Regions from separate parts of the Kitasatospora sp. NBC_01246 genome, predicted to be linked through region 1. Evidence: riboswitches for the same ligand, from Rfam matches in the RefSeq annotation. Region 1 holds a riboswitch; the other holds the start of a gene.
What was found. Region 1 has a riboswitch for cobalamin ahead of OG618_RS26760 (cobalamin biosynthesis protein). Riboswitches for the same ligand answer to the same signal wherever they lie in the genome.

Region 1 (6,936 bases):
TGAGCAGCAGCCCGAGCCGCAGGTCGGCCATTCCGACGATCGCGGTGAAGGGGTAGCGGACGTCACTCATGATTCTCCAAGGGGGCCCCGGGCGGCAGGAACGGCAGCGAACCCGCGGCCGGCACCCCGCCCTCGATCAGCTTCCACAGCGCGTCGGTGTCCGCGTGCTCCTCGATCAGGTCGCCCAGCCGGTCCAGCCGGGCCTCGCGCGCCTCGGCGAACGAGGTGTCCGGCGCGGGCACGAACGCCCGGCCCGACAGAGCGGCGACCTCGCGCAGCAGCGCGCGCCGGAAGCCGTCGTTCTCCAGCGCGCCGTGCCAGGTCGTGCCCCAGACCGCCCCCACCCGGCAGCCGTCCAGGAACGGCTCTCCGCCCTCCACGGTGACGATCCCGTGGTGGATCTCGTACCCCTGGACCGGCTGCCCGTAGGCCTCGCCGACCGGTCGGCCGAGCACCTTCTCGGCGCCGAACCGGACGTGCGTCGGGAGCAGCCCGAGGCCGTCGACGGCACCGGCCTTCGACTCGACCTCGTCGTGGATGGCGCGCGCGAGCATCTGGTAGCCGCCGCAGACGCCGAGGACCGGCAGCCCGAGCGCGGCCCGGGCCCTGAGGGCCGGCTCCAGGCCGCGCTCGCGCAGCCAGGCCAGGTCGGCCACGGTGGCCCGGGTGCCGGGCAGGATCACCAGGTCGGCGTCGGCCAGCTCCTCGGGCCGGGTGGCCCAGCGGACCAGCACCCCGGGTTCCTGGGCTAGTGCGTCCACGTCGGTGAAGTTGGACAACCGGGGGAAGCGCACCACGGCCACCCGCAGCACGTCGGCTCCGAGCGGCCCGCGCCCCTCGGCGCGGTCCACCACGGTGGTCAGGTCCAGGGAGTCCTCGGCGTCCAGCCAGAGCCCGGACAGCATCGGCAGGGTGCCCAGCACCGGACGGCCGGTCAGCTCGCGCAGCATCTCCAGCCCGGGCGCCAGTAGCCGCGCGTCGCCGCGGAACTTGTTGACGAACCAGCCCGCCACATGGCGCTGGTCCTGCTCCGACAGCAGCGCCAGCGTCCCGTACATCGCGGCGAACACGCCGCCGCGGTCGATGTCGCCGACCACCACGACCGGCAGGCCGGCGGCGGTGGCCAGGCCCATGTTGGCGATGTCCCGGTCCCGCAGGTTGATCTCGGCGGGCGATCCGGCGCCCTCGCAGACCACCACGTCGTAGCGCCGGCGCAGGTCGGCCAGGCACTCCAGCGCTCGCTCCAGCAGGACGGGCTTGCGGTCGCGGTAGTCCAGCGCGCCGACCTCGGCGACCGCCCGGCCGAGCAGCACCACCTGGCTGCGGCCGTCCGCGCCGGGCTTCAGCAGCACCGGGTTCATCGCCGCCTCGGGCTCCACCCGGGCCGCCTGGGCCTGCATCGCCTGGGCGCGGCCGATCTCGGCACCGTCGGCGGTGACGAAGGAGTTCAGCGACATGTTCTGCGCCTTGAACGGCGCCACGGCGACGCCCTGACGGGCCAGCCAGCGGCAGATGCCCGCGGTGACCACGCTCTTGCCGGCGTCCGAGGTCGTCCCGGCGACCAGCAGTGCGTTGCTCATGCGCTCCCCCTTCTCGTCCCCGCCTTGAGTGCCTGCACGACGGCGTGCCCGGCGACGGTCGTACCCAGTGCGAGCAGTCCCACCCGGCGGGAGAGCCGGCAGGCGCGCTCGATGTCGTCCACCGTCACCGGTCGCAGCTCGCCGCCCAGTACCGGCCGGTGCTCGACCCGGGCGCCGTACCGCAGGGTGCCGCCGAGCCGCACGCCGACGGCGCCGGCGAAGGCCGACTCGGCCTGGCCCGCGTTGGGGCTGGGGTGGGCGGAGCCGTCCCGGCGCCAGACCCGCCAGGCCGTCCGGGGCTCGGGCGCGGCGGCGACGGTCAGCAGCGCGGTCAGCCGCGCGCCCGGCCAGCCCGCCACGTCGTCCAGCCGCGCCGAGGCCCAGCCGAACCGGGCGTGGCGCGGCGAGCGGTGGCCGACCATCGCGTCCAGGGTGTTGACCGCGCGGAACGCCAGCAGCCCGGGCGTGCCCGCGAGGGCGCCCCAGACGAGTGCGTTGACCACGGCGTCGGCGGTGTTCTCGGCGACCGACTCGACCACCGCGCGGGCGATCTGCCCCTCGTCGAGGGCGCTCGGGTCCCGCCCGCACAGGTGCGGCAGCCGCTGCCGCGCCGCCGCGAGGTCGTGCGCGGCGAGCGAGCGTCCGATCGTGCGGGCCTCGCGGGTGAGCGAGGTGCCGCCGAGCACCGTCCAGGTCGCGGCGGCGGCCAGCGCGGCCCGCCCGAGCGGCCGGCGGCCCAGGGTGCGGTCGGCCGCCAGCGCGCCGGCCGCGACGGTGCCCACGCAGAGCGCCGTGAAAGCCGTTCCGACGGCGCGGTCGTCCCGCCAGATCCGCCGCTCCAGCCGGCCGGCCGCACCGCCGAAGACGGCCACCGGGTGGCCGAGGCGCGGGTCGGCGAAGCGGGCGTCGGCGAGGTACCCGGCCGCGGCCCCCAGGGTGAAGGCGGCGGCGCGGGTCAGCGGGCGCACGGTGGACAGCAGAGGGCTCGGAAGGTCGGGGCAGCCTGCATCGCGTGCGTGTCCTCACTCAGGGTCCGCGCCCTGGATCGACGTACCGGGGGCGAGAGTCTCCTGGCTTCCGGGTCGAACGCACCCCCGGGCCCGGCGGCGGCTTCTGACGGCCCGCCGCGATGGGCCCCCTCCGGCGCCGTGGCCGGCGGAGGAGGGACTCCGAGTGTGCTCCCCGGTGACAGTGGCGGGACCGCGCCGGACTCGCACCGGCTTCCTCTGCATGCCTCCGTTTGGCTGAAGGATCCCATCACGCGGCCGAACCGTGCGTCAACCAAGGTCACGGAGGGGTTGGTCACAGCGGAGCCGGGCCGCCCGACCCCGTCGCTACCTCCGATCGGCACCCCCCGCAGGGGCATGACAGCCTGTGCGATCGTCCAGTCACCCAGAGGAGCCTCCGGGTCCGCTTCGTGTGTTCGGCGGCTGGGGGGCGGCCGGACCGCCCCCTACCGTCGGGCCATGCGACGCAGACAGCCACCCGCCGTGCCCCCGGTGCCCTTCTCGCCCGCGGCCGCCCGCGCGCACCGCGCCGGCCTCGGGCTGACCCCCGAGCAGGTGGTCGAGGGCATGGCCGCGCACGGCGTCCGGCTGCTGCCCTCCCACGTGCTCGGCTGGGAGAGCGGCGAGCTGCGCCCCGCCGAGGACGAGTTCATCGCCCTGGCCCGGGCGCTCTGGTGCCCGCCGGCCCAGCTGATGGGCGTCCGCCCGGCCCGGCTGCGGGACTTCCGGGTCGCCCGGGAGCTCAACCAGGAGAGCGCGGCCCACCGGATCGGCCTCGCACTGGACCGCTACCAGCGGGCCGAGGCGACCGGTCAGTGGGACGGCGACCAGGAGCAGACCCACGCGCTGGCCCAGGTGCTCGGCACGACCCTGCGCGAGCTGGTCGCGGTGACCGGCCGGGCGCAGGAGCTGGACCGGCGGCTGCGGCAGTGCGTGGACGGCCGCTGGCAGGCGCAGCTCCGGCCGATCGGCCGGATCGTGCCGGTGCACGAGGGCGACCTCACCGCCGTGCTGACGGCGCTGCAGAGCGAGTACCAGGTCACCTCCCACTGGGGCGTCGGCAGCTGGGGCTCCCCGGCCCCGGCGGCGGACACCCGCGCGGCGGCGGCCCGGCCGCTCGGCGAGCGGTTCTGGGAGCTGCTGGAGCGGCTGGAGACCGAGATCCCGGTCTGACGGGGCCGGTACCGCGCCGCCCCCGCGCGGCGCCTCCCCTCCCTGCCCTCCCTCTGCCGCTTCCCGCGCCGCCGTGACCAGAGGGCCGAGAACCGCGCCGCCGCTTCCCGCAGCCGGTTCCCGTGCCGCCGTGACCCGGCCAAGACCCCCGCCGCCGTGACCCGGCCAAGACCCCCGCCGCCGTGACCCGGCCAAGACCCGCGCCGCCGTGACCCGGCCAAGACCCGCGCCGCCGTGACCCGGCCAAGACCCGCGCCGCCGTGACCCGGACGGCCGCGTCCGGTGGCCGGGTGGCGCCCCCGCGAGTGGACTGGTGGGCAGACTGCCCAGTCCGCGACCAACAGAGCGGGGAGCGATATGCGTTGGGGAACCGCAGCCGCCGTGGCGGCCGCCGCCGTCGGCACCGGGGCCGCCGTGCTGCTGATCGGCCGGAGGGCCTCCGAGCGGATGGTCCGCCCGGCGGTCGGCCGTGAGCGGGCCGCCGGCCCCGTCGTGGTGCTGACCCTCGCCGCCGGACGGGCCACCTTCACCCGCAGCGCCGAGAGCGCCCGCCCCGGCCGCTGGGCCGTCGAGTGGGGCGACGGGGGGCACGCGGTGGTCGGCGAGATCCTGCACGCCGACGAGCGGGGCGTCACCCGCCGGCTGGTCCGCGCCGATCGCGGCACCCTGGCCCCCGGTACCGCGGTCCGCTTCACGCCCCGCGTCCACCTCGGCGACCCGACCAGCGCCCTCGGCCTGCCGTACACCGAGACCGCCGTCCAGGGCGAGCTGGGCGCGCTGCCCGCCTGGCGGCTGGACGGCAAGCGGGGCACCTGGGTGATCCTGGTGCACGGCCCCGGCGCCGACCGGCAGCAGACCCTCCCGGTGATGCCCGTCCTGCACCGGCTCGCGCTGCCCGTCCTGGCCGTCACCTACCGCGGCGACGAGGGCGCGCCGGCCTCCCCGGACGGCCTCGGCCACTTCGGCGAGACCGAGTGGCGCGACGTCGAGGCGGCCCTGCGGCTGGCCCTGGACAGCGGCGCCGGGCGGGTCATCCTGTACGGCTGGTCGCTCGGCGCGACCATGGTCCTGCAGACCGCGGCCCGCTCCGCCTGGGCCTCCTCGATCAGCGGCCTGGTGCTGGACTCGCCCGTGCTCGACTGGTCGGCCACCGCCCGCCGGGGCGCCGCCCGGGCCGGCTACCGGGGCGCCGCCGCCGAGCTGGGCGCGCTCGCGGCCGAGGGCCGGGCCGGCGTGGATCTGGCCGACTTCGCCCGCCTCGCGGACGGCACCGACCTGCGGGTGCCCACGCTCCTCCTGCACGGGCCCGACGACGCGCTGGCCCCCTGGCAGGCCGCCGCCCGGCTGGCCCACCGCCGCTCCGACGTGGTCGGCCTCCAGGCCGTCCCCGGCGGCGAGCACGCCGGCCTCTGGAACGCCGACCCCGACCGCTACGAGGAGCACCTGCGGCGCTGGCTCACCCCGCTGCTCTGAGGCCCGTCTCGGGCGGTCCTAGCCGTGTTCCGGACAGCCCCTCGGGCCCCTTCCCGCACCCCGTCCGCCCCGTCTTTCCCCAGGCTGGCGTGTCCGCGTCACACAGATCCGGCCAGGCGGTTTGGCCTCTGTTGCCCGATCTTGTCGACCCCCTGCGACCACCTGTCGGTAGTCGGGGCCGATCGGATGTGACAGAAGGCCGGTACAAGGGGAAGACTGCTCGACGTGACGTCTCGGAATCCGCGCGACCGTGATGCCCAGCTCCCGCCGACGATCGGCTCCGGTGCGACGGTGACCCGTCTCCCCGGAACTGCCCACCGCCCCGCCGGCGCCAGGCCGGGCGGCTCCGGCGTACCCCGCCGACGAGGCCCCGCACCAGCCCCAGGCCGTGGCCGGGTCCCGGTGCCGGACGGCTTCCCCGCTCCCGCCGAGCTCGCCCCGCTGGCCCGTCGGATGCTGATCGACGCCGTCCGCATCGCCCGCTGGGCCGGTGAACTCGCCGAGGTCGACAAGCGCGGCGAGCTGCTCCCCGAGGACGCCCGCGACGCGGGCCGCGCCCTCGCCATGACGGTGGGCGCCGCCGGCAAGGCCTGGGGCCAGGCCCTGCTGGTCGGCCTGGTCGAGGCCCGGGACGGCGGCGCCGCCCCCGGCTGGCGCCTGCACGCCTGGGAGCACGACGACGAGGCCGTGGTCCGCGGCTGGTCCGCCCTGTTCGACGCCTGGACGCTGCTCGCCCCGGTGCCGCCCGCCGCCCTGCGCGGCGTGTTCGCGGTGCTCGCCGGGCAGGCCGTCGACCAGGCGCCGCAGCTGCTCTCCTTCCTCCACCTGGTGGCCGGCCCGGTCGCCGACAGCGAACTGCTGGAGCTGCTGCGCCGGGGCCTGGACGAGCGCCGGGTCGGCGGCGGCGACGGCGCGCTGGGCCTCTCGCCCGTGCCGCACGCCGCCTCCGCGGTCTCGGCCGTCCGCGGCACCTGCCGCGAGCCGCAGATCGACACCCCGGCCGCGCCCTCCGACGTGGCGGCCGTCCTGGACTGGATGCTGGACGGCCTGGCCGCGGTCGGCGCGGTGGTCCGCAAGGACGACGCCGCCGAGCTCTCCCCGCTCGGGCACTGGGCGGTGCGGGCCAAGCTGGAGGAGATCTGCACCGTCGCGCAGACCGCCGCCGGACACATCGAGCAGAGCGCCTTCGAGCTGCTCAACGCCTGCGCCGACTACTCGCCGGGCCCGGCCCGGGCCGAGTTCCGCGCCTGGGTGGCGGCCCGACCGGCCGACCGGGCGGTGGCCGAGCTGCTGGACGCCGCCCAGGGTGACGACGCACTGGTGCGCGGCCTCGCCTTCGAGGCGCTGCGGGTGGCCGGCTCCACCGCCGAGCAGGCCGTCCGGGCGGCCGTGGACGCCCCGGTGCTGCGCCCCTACGCGCTGCTCTGGCTGGCCGAGCAGTCGGACGAGGGCGTCGCCCCGGCCGATGTGCTGGGCGCGGAGGACGCCGCCTGGCTCTGGGTGGACACCGCGGCCGCGGTGCTCGACCACGGCGAGACCGAGCTGCTGGTGGGCCATGTCGAGGGCGCCTCGGCAGGTGATCCGGTCCGGCTGTTCGCCCGGGCCCGGCAGTCCGGCCACCCGCGGGCGGCGTCGGTGCTGACCGCCGTCTCCGGCGTCCACCCGGACCCGGTCGTGGCCCGCGCGGCCCGGCGCTCGGCCTT
Region 2 (6,936 bases), 2.5 Mb from region 1:
GTGAGTTCCGGGGTCAGCTGGTCCGGGCGCAGGTGGAACGAGCAGCGGCCGTCCTGAGCCACGCCGTGCTGGTAGACCAGCGCCGGGAAGCGCCGCAGCGCGGCCCGTACGCGTTCGGCCCCGGGCCAGCCGCTGCGCAGTCGGTGCTGCAGGTCCGCGACCGGGCTCTGGTCGGTGCCGTCGATGACGCTCGCCCCGACATCGGCGATGATCCAGCGCGGTCTGGGCACCAGCGGCTCCTGCAGCACCTCGCGTACTGAGGAGAGCCCCCGGCCGGTCGCGAAGACCACGGTCACCTCCGGGTGCCGGGCCAGGGCGTCGTGCAGCCGGCGGCGGTCGGCCCGGTCGCCGCCGAGCAGCGTGCCGTCCAGATCGGTGACCAGGACCCTCGCCGAACGTCCTGCTCGGGGTGGTGCGGTGGTCGTCCGCCCGGCAGCCCACCCGGTCCGCTGCTCCGCCGTCCGCCGATTCGTCTCCGGTGCTGCCATGGTGGTGCCCCCTCGCCGATCGCCCCATGGAGCTGCGCTCCGGCCGACGGGCCTGGGCGCAGCTCGGATCAGGATCATCGGACGCTAACACGAGCCGAGCACCGAGTGAATCGGGCGTGGAACGGTGGTGACGCACGGCGTGGGGCTCGGTGGTGCGCCAGGCGCCGATCTGTGCGCCGGGCGCCTGACGGCCGGCCGCCACACTGCCGGACAGGGGCAGGACGGTCACGCCGTCGGGGCGTACCGCCCCCGCCGGTTAAGGTGAAGTCGGAGGGGGTGGTGCCGGGATCAGACCACGTGACCCGCCCGCTTCCGGTGGAGTTGCCGCCCGGGCAGGTGAGCGGCCCGCTGCCGGTGAACGTGATCGTTCCCGAGGTGTGGTGCAGGTCGAGCGACACGCAGGCGGCGAGTGCGCCGCTCGCGCCGAGGGGGACGGACGGGTTGAGGGGTACCGGAGGCGGGACGGCCAGTTTCAGCCCTGGGGCGAAGGTGACGGCCTCCGTGCCCAGCGGACACGCGACGGCGGTCGTGGTGGCGGCGGGCGGGTTGCTGGGGCCCACGCCCCGACGGCGGTCGACGCCGCCGCGCAGGCGGCACGGAACCCGAAAGGCGGCCGCCTGGAGGCCGCCTGCGCCTCCTGGCAGAGCCTCCTGACCGCGAGGCAAGGAATTCGACGCTTTGAGGGCGCCCAAGTCGGTACTGGCGGCGAGACCCGCCGTGGTGGGCGAGTCGAACGTGTACACGGTGCCGTTGCCGTCGCTGACCTTCCAGAGCCTGGTAGCGGTCGAGCGGCGCAAGCGCCCCCGACTCCCGGAATGTTCGAGTTCGCGCTGGACGTGATCCTGAGCGGCCTGGAACGACCGAGGGGACCGAGGGGCGCCAGGGCCCCTTGGCCGACGGATCGCACCCGCGGCTCCGCCCTCCGGGCGAGCGGGTGGGCGGTGGAGGGACGATGATGGAAGCCCCGGAATCGTGGCGTTCGAGGCTCGGTATGGCGGTGTGGCACGTTCGGGAATTCACTCCCGACGATCTCGAAGCGGTGGTGCGGCTCGACGGTGAGAGCGCCACCACGGACCGACCCGCCGTCTTCCGGCTCTCCGAGCTCGTCGCCGCGCTGCAGGCGCAGAATCCGAGCGTCGTCGCGGTGGCCGACGGGCGTCTGGTGGGCACGGCGGTGGGCCGGGTGGACGGGGACCGGGCCTGGGTGCTGCGGATCGCGCTGCACCCCGCCTGGCGGAACCTCGGGCTGGGGACGGCGCTGCTGTCCGCGCTGGAGCACCGACTGCAGGATGCCGGGGCGCGAGTCGTCGCGGCCCTGCTGCCCGAGGAGGAGACCGGCGCCGCGGCGCTGGGCAACTCCGGGTTCCGTCCTCACCGGGGGCTCACCTACTTCGAGAAACCGCAGGCGGTGACCGGCCAGGGCACGACGGTGCTGGCCTCGCTGGGCGCGGTGGTGCCCGAGGCCCGCCTCTGGGGGCAGCTCACGGGGATGGCCGACGAGAAGCGGCTCATCGAACGGCGACTGGTGCTGCCGCTGGCCAATCCCGAACTCGCGGACGCCCACGGGGTGGAACCGCCGCGCGCGGTCGTGCTGTTCGGCCCGCCGGGCACGGGCAAGAGCACCTTCGCCAAGGCCGTGGCCGGCCGGCTCGGCTGGCCGTTCGTAGAGTTCTTCCCCTCGCGGATCGCTTCGGAGGACGGGCTCGCCACGGGGCTCGGCCGCCGCTTCGAGGAGATGGCGCAGCTGGACCACGTGCTGGTCTTCATCGACGAAGTCGAGGAGGTCGCCGGCACCCGCAGCCTCGCCGATCCCGCGTCGGTAGGCGTGGTCAACGAGCTCCTCAAGTCGATCGTGCGGTTCCGCGACCGGGAGGGCCGACTGCTCGTCTGCGCCACCAACTCGGTGGCCGCCCTGGACCCGGCGTTCCTGCGCCACGGCCGGTTCGACTACGTCCTGCCGGTGGGGCCGCCGGACCACGAGGCCCGCAACGCCCTCTGGGCCGGCTACACCGCCAGGACGGGCACGGCGGCCGACACGGCTGTGCTGGCCGGCGCCAGCAGCGGCTTCACCCCCGCCGACATCCGGCAGGTCGCCATGGCGGTCGCCCAGGCCGTCTTCGAGCACACCCTCGACACGGGGGAACGCACCGAACCCGGCACCGAGGACTACCTGGACGCCATCCGGCGCACCCGGCCGACCGTGACCGAGGAGATGGCCCGGGAGTTCGCCGACCAGGCGGTCCGCTACGGGCGCACCTGAGGCGGCCCGGGTCGGCGGTCGCCCTCGGTCGCAGTGGCGGGGATTCCCAGGGCGCGCCGCGGCGCCCGGGCCTCTGGACTTACTAGGACGTCCAACTATATGGTCGATGCCAGGTCCGCGGTGTCAGGGAAGCCGGTGTGAGTCCGGCACGGTCCCGCCACTGTGACCGGGGAGTTCGTCCTCGTGGATGACGGCCACTGGCAGCCAGCCGGGAAGGCCTGGGGGCGGGCGTGGATCCGGGAGTCAGGATACCGGCCGCGGGTGGTCCGTGCTTTCCACGAGGATGGAGACGACACGCATGACTCCGGGCCGCCTTTCCCGTTTCGCTGCCCCTTGCCCTGCCGTGCTGACCGTCGGGGTACAACTCCGCCCCCGACGGTGACGTCAACCGCCGGACCGCCGTAGGCGCGCACGACCGTGTGCCCGGACGGCGGCGGTGGTCTCTCCATTCCTCCTCTCCCCATCCACGATGAGAGAAGGAACCGATGGTTCGTGAACTGACCCATTTCGTCGGCGGCAAGCGCATCGCCGGGACGTCCGGGCGCTTCGCCGACGTGTACGACCCCAACACCGGCCGGGTACAGGCCCGGGTGCCGCTGGCCGACCGGGCCGAGGTCGAGGCGGTGATCGCCGACGCCGCGCAGGCCCAGCCCGAGTGGGCCGCCTGGAACCCGCAGCGGCGGGCGCGGGTGCTGCTGCGCTTCCTGCAGCTGGTCGAGCAGGAGAAGGAGGAGCTGGCCCGGCTGCTGTCCGCCGAGCACGGCAAGACCGTGGCCGACGCCCACGGCGACATCCAGCGCGGCCTGGAGGTCGTGGAGTTCGCCGCCGGGATCCCGCACCTGCTGAAAGGCGAGTTCAGCGACAACGCCGGCACCGGAATCGACGTCTACTCGATGCGCCAGCCGCTCGGCGTGGTCGCGGGCATCACGCCGTTCAACTTTCCGGCGATGATCCCGCTCTGGAAGGCCGCGCCCGCGCTGGCCTGCGGCAACGCCTTCGTCCTCAAGCCCTCCGAGCGCGACCCCTCGGTGCCGCTGCGCCTGGCCGAGCTCTTCCTCGAAGCGGGGCTTCCCCCGGGCGTGCTCAACGTCGTCAACGGCGACAAGGAGGCCGTGGACACGCTGCTGGAGGACCCCCGGGTCGAGGCGCTCGGCTTCGTCGGCTCGACCCCGATCGCCCAGTACGTCTACGCCACCGCGGCAGCGCACGGCAAGCGCGCCCAGTGCTTCGGCGGAGCGAAGAACCACATGATCGTGATGCCGGATGCCGATCTCGACCAGGCCGCCGACGCCCTCGTCGGCGCCGGCTACGGCTCGGCCGGTGAACGCTGCATGGCGATCTCGGTCGCCGTCCCGGTCGGGGACGAGACGGCGGACGCCCTGGTGGCGAAGCTGGTCGAGCGGATCGCCGCGTTGAAGGTCGGCCGCTCGGACGACCCGGCGGCCGACTTCGGTCCGCTGGTCGGCCGCGACGCCCTGGAGCGCGTCCGCGACTACCTGGACCTCGGGGTCCAGGAGGGAGCCGAACTCGTCTTGGACGGAAGGGACTTCCGCCTGTCCGGCCACGAGGACGGCTACTTCCTCGGTGCCTCGCTGTTCGACCGGGTCACTCCCGGCATGCGGATCTACCGGGAGGAGATCTTCGGCCCGGTCCTGGCCGTGGTCCGCGCCGCTGACTACGAGGAGGCGCTGCGGCTGCCGAGTGAGCACGAGTTCGGCAACGGCGTGGCCATCTACACCCGGGACGGCGACACCGCCCGGGACTTCGCCCGCCGGGTGAACACCGGCATGGTCGGGGTCAACGTGCCGATCCCGGTGCCGATCGCTTACCACACCTTCGGCGGCTGGAAGCGATCCGGCTTCGGCGACCTCAACCAGCACGGCCCCGACTCGATCCGCTTCTACACCCGCACCCGCACCGTCACCTCGCGCTGGCCCTCCGGGGTCAAGGAGGGCGCGAGCTTCACCATGCCGACGATGGGATGAGTACGGTGCACGCAGGTGACCTGACGGACGACCAGCGCGCCATCGCGAAGGCGACCCGGGCCTTCGCCGACGAGTACCTCGCCCCGCACGCGGTGGCATGGGACCGGGACAAGCACTTCCCGGTCGAGGTGCTGCGCAAGGCGGCGGACGTGGGCCTGGCCGGTGTGTACGCGCGCGAGGACGTCGGCGGATCGGAGCTCTCCCGACTGGACGGGGTGGTCGCCTTCGAAGCACTCGCGACCGGCTGCCCGTCGATCGCCGGCTACCTGTCCATTCACAACATGGTCGGCTGGATGGTGGACCGCTACGGAACCGAGGCGCAGCGTGCCCGCTGGCTGCCGGCACTCTGCACGGCCGAACAGTTGGGCAGTTACTGCCTCACCGAGCCCGGCGCCGGCTCCGACGCCGCCGCGCTCACCACCCGGGCCGTGCGCGACGGCGACCAGTGGGTACTGGACGGCGTCAAGCAGTTCATCTCCGGCGCGGGCACATCCCAGGTGTACGTGGTGATGGCGCGGACCGGCGGCCCGGGGCCGGACGGCGTCTCCGCGTTCCTCCTGGACCGCGACGACCGTGGGCTGTCCTTCGGTCCGAACGAGCACAAGATGGGCTGGAACGCCCAGCCGACCCGGCAGGTGCTGCTGGACGGCGTCCGGCTGCCCGCCGACCGCCTGCTCGGGGCGGAGGGCGAGGGTTTCCGCATCGCCATGGGCGGCCTCAACGGCGGGCGGCTCGGCATTGCGGCCTGTTCACTGGGCGGCGCCCAGAGTGCGTTGGAACGTGCGGTGGCCTATCTCGCCGACCGTGAGGCGTTCGGGGCCCGCCTGCTGCACGCCCAGGCGCTGCAGTTCCGACTCGCCGACATGGCGACGGAGTTGGAGGCGGCGAGGGCGCTCGTGTGGCGCGCGGCGGCCGCCCTGGACCGGGGCGACCGGCGGGCACCTCAGCTGTGCGCGATGGCCAAGCGGCACGCCACCGACACCGGCTTCGACGTCGCCAACCAGGCGCTCCAACTGCACGGTGGCTACGGCTACCTCGCCGAGTACGGCATCGAGAAGATCGTCCGCGACCTGCGGGTGCACCAGATCCTGGAAGGGACCAACGAGATCATGCGCGTCATCGTCGCCCGCGGCCTGACCGGAGCCGCCTGATGACCGGGAACGACACCGAGGAGGTCCTCGTCCAGTGGGAGGGCCGGGCCGGGCTGATCGTCCTCAACCGGCCCGCCGCCCTGAACGCCCTCACCCACGGCATGGTGCGGACGATCTCGGAGGCCCTGGACGCGTGGGAGCAGGACGAGCGGGTCGACACCGTCGTCGTCACCGGCGCCGGCGACCGGGCCTTCTGCGCCGGTGGCGACATCGTCGCCATCCACCGTGCCGCCACCGGCGGGGACCCGGGCGCCGTCGAGGAGTTCTGGCGCGACGAGTACCGCCTCAACGCCCGGATCGCCCGGTACTCCAAGCCCTACGTCGCCGTCATGAGTGGCATCGTGATGGGCGGCGGGGTCGGGGTTTCCGCTCACGGCAGTGTCCGGATCGTCACCGAGACCACCCGGGTGGCGATGCCGGAGGCGGGGATCGGCTTCGTGCCCGATGTGGGCGGCACCTACCTGCTCGCCCTCGCCCCGGGCGAGCTGGGTACCCACCTCGCCCTGACCGCGGGTTCCGTCGGCGCCGCGGACGCGCTGCTCTGCGGGCTCGCCGACCACTTCGTGCCGGCCGAGCGCCTCCCGTCCCTGCTCGACGACCTGGCCGAGCTGCCCGTGCACGACGCCCTCGAACGGCACGTCGAACCCGCACCGCCGGGCCGGCTGGAGGGGCAGCGTGCGTGGATCGACGGCTGCTACGCGGCCGGGACCGTCGAGGAGATCCTCGACCGGCTGCGGGACAGCGGCGAACCCGAGGCGAAGAAGGCCGTGGACCGGATCACCGCCAACTCGCCCACCGCCGTGAAGGCCACGCTGGCGGCGCTGCGCCGGGCCCGGGCGCTGGGCCCGCTGGAGGCGGTGCTGGACCAGGAGTACCGCACCTCCTGCGCGGCGCTCGCCACGCGGGACCTCGCGGAGGGCATCCGGGCCCAGGTGATCGACAAGGACCGTTCGCCGCAGTGGAGCCCGGACACGCTGAGCGCCGTCGAACCCGCCGCCGTGGCCCGCTACTTCGCCCCGCTCGGCGAGCACGAGCTCGGCCTCGCCGCCACC

Region 2: another riboswitch for cobalamin. It lies ahead of OG618_RS36375 (CoA-acylating methylmalonate-semialdehyde dehydrogenase); the one in region 1 lies ahead of OG618_RS26760 (cobalamin biosynthesis protein).

What each region holds. Positions count from the first base shown of each region.
Region 1 is NZ_CP108484.1:6,182,627-6,189,562, forward strand. It holds gene OG618_RS26750 (putative cobaltochelatase) at 1-70, opposite strand, end outside; gene OG618_RS26755 (cobyric acid synthase) at 63-1,580, opposite strand; gene OG618_RS26760 (cobalamin biosynthesis protein) at 1,577-2,548, opposite strand; cobalamin riboswitch at 2,642-2,834, opposite strand; gene OG618_RS26765 (helix-turn-helix domain-containing protein) at 3,047-3,760, shown strand; gene OG618_RS26770 (alpha/beta hydrolase family protein) at 4,118-5,233, shown strand; gene OG618_RS26775 (hypothetical protein) at 5,636-6,936, shown strand, end outside.
Region 2 is NZ_CP108484.1:8,647,121-8,654,056, reverse strand. It holds gene OG618_RS36385 (HAD-IIB family hydrolase) at 1-488, opposite strand, end outside; gene OG618_RS36380 (ATP-binding protein) at 1,480-2,748, shown strand; cobalamin riboswitch at 2,830-3,022, shown strand; gene OG618_RS36375 (CoA-acylating methylmalonate-semialdehyde dehydrogenase) at 3,234-4,733, shown strand; gene OG618_RS36370 (acyl-CoA dehydrogenase family protein) at 4,739-5,884, shown strand; gene OG618_RS36365 (enoyl-CoA hydratase/isomerase family protein) at 5,884-6,936, shown strand, end outside.